2 regions of the Terrabacter lapilli genome follow, and region 2 is predicted to be linked to the other one. Evidence: predicted binding sites of a transcription regulator. Region 2 holds the regulator's gene; the other holds the start of a gene.

Region 1 (2,397 bases), on a different contig from region 2:
GAGCGCTGCGATCTTCTCGTCGAACTCGCGCAGGTCCGGCGGAGCGGTCATGCGACGGATGCGCAGTCGCGCGCCGGCCTCGTCGATCAGGTCGATCGCCTTGTCGGGCAGGAAGCGGTCGTTGACGTAGCGGTCGGCCATGTTGGCCGCCGCGACGAGCGCGCCGTCGGTGATCGTCACGCGGTGGTGTGCCTCGTAGCGGTCACGCAGGCCCTTGAGGATCTCGATGGCGTGCGGCAACGTCGGCTCCTGCACCTGGATCGGCTGGAAGCGCCGCTCGAGGGCCGAGTCCTTCTCGATGTGCTTGCGGTACTCGTCGAGCGTCGTCGCGCCGATCGTCTGCAGCTCACCGCGGGCGAGCATGGGCTTCAGGATCGAGGCGGCGTCGATGGCGCCCTCGGCGGCACCCGCACCGACGAGCGTGTGGATCTCGTCGATGAAGATGATGATGTCGCCGCGGGTGCGGATCTCCTTGAGGACCTTCTTCAGCCGCTCCTCGAAGTCACCGCGGTAGCGGCTGCCGGCCACGAGCGAGCCGAGGTCGAGGGTGTAGAGCTGCTTGTCCTTGAGGGTCTCGGGCACCTCGCCCTTGACGATGTCCTGGGCCAGGCCCTCGACGACGGCGGTCTTGCCGACGCCGGGCTCGCCGATGAGGACGGGGTTGTTCTTGGTGCGGCGGGACAGCACCTGCATGACCCGCTCGATCTCTTTCGCACGCCCGATGACCGGGTCGAGCTTGCCCTCGCGGGCAGCCTGCGTGAGGTTGCGACCGAACTGGTCGAGCACGAGGGAGCCCGCAGGGGTGCCCTCGGTCTGGCCCTGGCCGACACCAGCGCCGGCCTTCTCGCCGCTCTGGCCACCCTGGTAGCCGGAGAGCAGCTGGATGACCTGCTGGCGAACCTTGTTGAGCTCCGCGCCCAGCTTGACGAGGACCTGGGCGGCGACGCCCTCACCCTCGCGGATCAGGCCGAGCAGGATGTGCTCGGTGCCGATGTAGCTGTGGCCGAGCTGGAGCGCCTCGCGGAGCGAGTACTCGAGAACCTTCTTCGCGCGGGGCGTGAAGGGGATGTGTCCGGTCGGGGCCTGCTGGCCCTGGCCGATGATCTCCTGGACCTGGGCCCGGACCGCTTCGAGCGAGATGTCGAGCGATTCGAGGGCCTTCGCGGCGACGCCTTCGCCTTCGTGGATCAGACCCAGGAGGATGTGCTCGGTCCCGATGTAGTTGTGGTTGAGCAGGCGCGCTTCCTCCTGAGCGAGGACAACCACCCTTCGGGCCCTGTCGGTGAACCGTTCGAACATGTTCTTCTCCTGACTGATCGAGAGACATCTCGATGCTATCCGTGCCCGCTGTCGGTGGGCACACCCCGACCAACGTGGGCAGTGCCGGTCCTGTTCCCGATCCTGAGTCCGATCGACTCAGGTTCAGCCCGTGTTCGCCGTGGGCGGACAGGCGCCGGTGCGGCGCGTCGTCCGCTTTGTCGTGTGCCGGGTCCGTACCCGCCCGGTGTGGGTCGCCGCCCGTGTCCTCCCCACCTTCCACCCCGATGTCGCGCAGGTCGAGGCCGCATCCTGTCCAGGGCGCGGCATCGGCGGTGCACATCCGCGCCATGGCGCACTTTCAGGTCCTACGCCACCACCGTCCCGCACCAAACCGCGCCATGGCGCGCTTTCGCGGCAAAACACACCACCGCCCGGCTCTGAACCGCGCCATGGCGCACTTTCGGCCTGCGTCAGGCCGGGACGGCCAGGTCGCCCGGCCGGGCGGGGAAGTGTCGACGCCACTCGTCCCTGAGCCGGGGCACCGGCATACCCGCCCGTCGCATGGCCCGCGTGATCCTCGCGAGCGTGTTCCCGGCGTCGAGTAGATGTCGCGACACGACCACGAGCCGGCGGATCTGCTCGTCGTCCAGCGTCTCGTCCCGCGCGAGGTCGGTGAGCCACTGTTCCTCGGACTCCGCGTGCTGCCGGCCGTCGTACTCGATGATGAGCCGGTAGGGGAGGTAGGACAGGTCGTAGCGCCGCAGCAGGGTCCCGTCGTGGTCGTGCACCCGGTGGTCGACCTCGGGCTCGGGCAGGCCGGCGAGGACGATGAGCAGCCGCATGCGCGTCTCCATCGCTGAGTCGACCCCGGCGCGGACGAGCGCAGCAGCCCGACGGGCCAGGCGCGAGTAGGGGCCTCGGTGTCGGAGCGTCGCAGAGACAAGCTGCTCGGGTGTCGTGCGCCTCCGCTTGACGAGCGAGTCGCCGAGGACCACGAGGTCCACGAGCGTCAGGCAGTGCGCCAGGTCGAGGAAGGTCTGCACCGGCGACGTCACCCGAAACCCACGGAAGCCGACGACCTCCTGCCCCTCCTTGCGGCGATGGGCCGTGATCCCGTCGCGTCGGGTCCGGTTGCGT
Region 2 (2,397 bases):
GGTCGAGGATGCGGTCGACGAGAACGGTGAGGCGTTCGGTGTTGCGGCGGATCAGCTCGAAGCGCTGACGCTGCTCGGGCTCCAGGCCGTCGTCGGCCAGGGCGTCGTTGACGGGCCCGGCGATGAGGGTGAGCGGGGTGCGCAGCTCGTGGCTGACGTTGGCGAAGAAGTCCGACTTGGCGACATCGAGCTCCTCCAGCACCTCGGCCCGTCGGCGCTCCTCCTGCAGGTGCCGGATGCCGCTCAGGGCCATGGCCACGTGCGAGGCGCACAGCTCGGCGTAGACCTGCAGCTGGGAGTCCCACGGTCGGCGCGGGTTGTCGGTGAGCAGGAGGTGGGCCGTGGGCCCGACCTGTCCGGGCTCCACGACGGGCACGCGGTGCACCACCTCGCCGGCGGCGGCGGTCCGCTCGTCCTCGGCCGGGCCCTCGGCCGAGCCGGTCCAGACGAGCTCAGCCCTCGTGTGGTCGTGCGGGTGCGAGCCGAGCACGCCGACGGCGCGGCGGCGGACGTCCTCGGGGCCGCGCGCGTCGGCGAGCGTCTCGACGAGCTCGGCGGAGACGCGGGCACGGCGTTCGGCGACGACCTTGGCCGTGGTCTCGGTGGCGACGTTGAGGACGCCGACGACCTTGCCGTCGTCGTCGTGGATGGCCCCGTAGGACCAGGTGAAGTAGGCCTCCTCGAGGAAGCCGGCGCGGTTGATCACGAGCAGCGCGTCCTCGACCCAGGTGGCCGGGCCACCGCTGGTGACGCCGTCCAGCATCGGGCCGATGATGTCCCAGACCTCGGGCCACACGGCGCGCACGGGCAGCGTCCACGCGCCGGGGTGCTTGTTGGGCCCGAGGAGGTCGCGGTAGCCGTCGTTGTAGAGCATGAGCAGCTCGGGTCCCCAGCAGATGAGCATGGGGAAGCGCGACGAGAGGCACACGTCCACGAGGACGCGCAGGTTGGTGGGCCAGGTCTCGACGGGACCCAGGGGCGTTGCCGACCAGTCGGTCTGCGAGAAGATCTGCTGCATCTCGCTGGGGCTCGACACGACGCCGAGGCGGTGTCCGGTCTCGGCCCCGCCGTGGATGTCACCCTCCGGTTGGTGCGGGGTCACGCGACGTCCGGGAGTGGGATCAAGAACTGCCTCCGGGGCAATCGGCAACGGCGCCCCAGCTGCATGAGGCCTGCACAGTGTTACACATGTAAGGCGGGCCCAGAACCCAGTGACCTACCGGTTCGGACGCCACACGACGAGGGCCTGCGAGGAGGGCGCGCGGGGAGGCCGCTGGCCGGGCCGCACCGTCACCACCTCGCCCCGCGGGCCCACGGCGAACACGCGCGCGCCGGCCGTCAGGGCCGCCTGCGCGGCCTGCGCCTCGGCCAGCTGGGCGGACAGCTCCTCCACCCGCGACTGGAGCGCCGCGACGTGGTTCTCGAGCTCGAGGATGCGCTGGATGCCGGCCAGCGAGACACCCTCCTGCGAGAGCCGCTGCACCTCGCGGAGCAGCTGCACGTCGCGGGTGCTGTAGCGCCGGCCCCCGCCGCGGGTGCGCGACGGGGAGACGAGGCCGAGCCGGTCGTACTGGCGCAGGGTCTGCGCGTGCATGCCGGCCAGCTCGGCCGCGACGGAGATGACGAAGACCGGGGCGTCGTCATCGTGCCCCGTGGGGCGGGCGCTCTTGCGGGCCATCGCCATCACCTCCTCCATCACTCGTCGGGTCGGTCGTCAGCTCGGTCGTCAGCTCGGTGGTCAGGCGCGGGCGCGCCGGAACAGCTCGGCCCTGGGGTCGTGGCCGTTCTCGGCCGCGGCCATCTTCTCGATGGCCTCGCGCGCCTCGTCGGTCAGTCGCTGCGGCACGATGACCTGCACCTTGGCGAGCAGGTCGCCGGTGTGGCCGCCGCGCTTGACGCCCCGACCCTTGAGCCGCAGGACGCGGCCGCTGGGGGTGCCGGGCGCGACCTTGACCTTGACGGAGCCGCCGTCGAGGGTGGGCACGGCGACGGTCGCCCCGAGCGCCGCCTCGGCGAAGGTCACCGGCAGGTCGACGGTCAGGTTGTCGCCGTCGCGGCCGAAGACGGGGTGCTTCTCGACCGTCACGGTCAGGATGAGGTCGCCGGCCGGGGCGCCGGGGTCACCCTGGCGGCCCTTGCCGCGCAGGCGGATCCGCTGCCCGTCCTTGACGCCCGCCGGGATGCGGGCGTTGATGCGGCCGAGGTCGGGTGAGCTCAGCGAGACCGTCGAGCCCTCCACGGCGTCGCGGAAGCCGATGGTCGTGCTGGCCTGGACGTCGGCCCCCGGGCGCGGACCTGCCGGCGCGCCGTAGCCGCCGTAGCCGGCACCGGGCGCGCCGCCGGGCCCTGCTCCGCCGAACATCTGGCCGAGGATGTCCTCGAGGTTGGGCTGTGCGC

The links. The regulator HspR, encoded in region 2, represses chaperone genes until heat shock. The targets are predictions, from matches to a motif close to AAGTTGAGTCNNNNNGACTCAACTT.
Region 1: the regulator HspR is predicted to act here: its motif matches at 1,399-1,423, upstream of ABD241_RS19610 (ATP-dependent Clp protease ATP-binding subunit).

The regions. Positions count from the first base shown of each region.
Region 1 covers NZ_BAAAPU010000011.1:444,247-446,643, forward strand. Annotated here, with positions in the region: gene ABD241_RS19610 (ATP-dependent Clp protease ATP-binding subunit) at 1-1,299, opposite strand, end outside; gene ABD241_RS19615 (hypothetical protein) at 1,731-2,397, opposite strand, start outside.
Region 2 covers NZ_BAAAPU010000007.1:884,527-886,923, reverse strand. Annotated here, with positions in the region: gene ABD241_RS12030 (ATP-binding protein) at 1-1,102, opposite strand, end outside; gene ABD241_RS12025 (heat shock protein transcriptional repressor HspR) at 1,217-1,678, opposite strand; gene ABD241_RS12020 (DnaJ C-terminal domain-containing protein) at 1,739-2,397, opposite strand, start outside.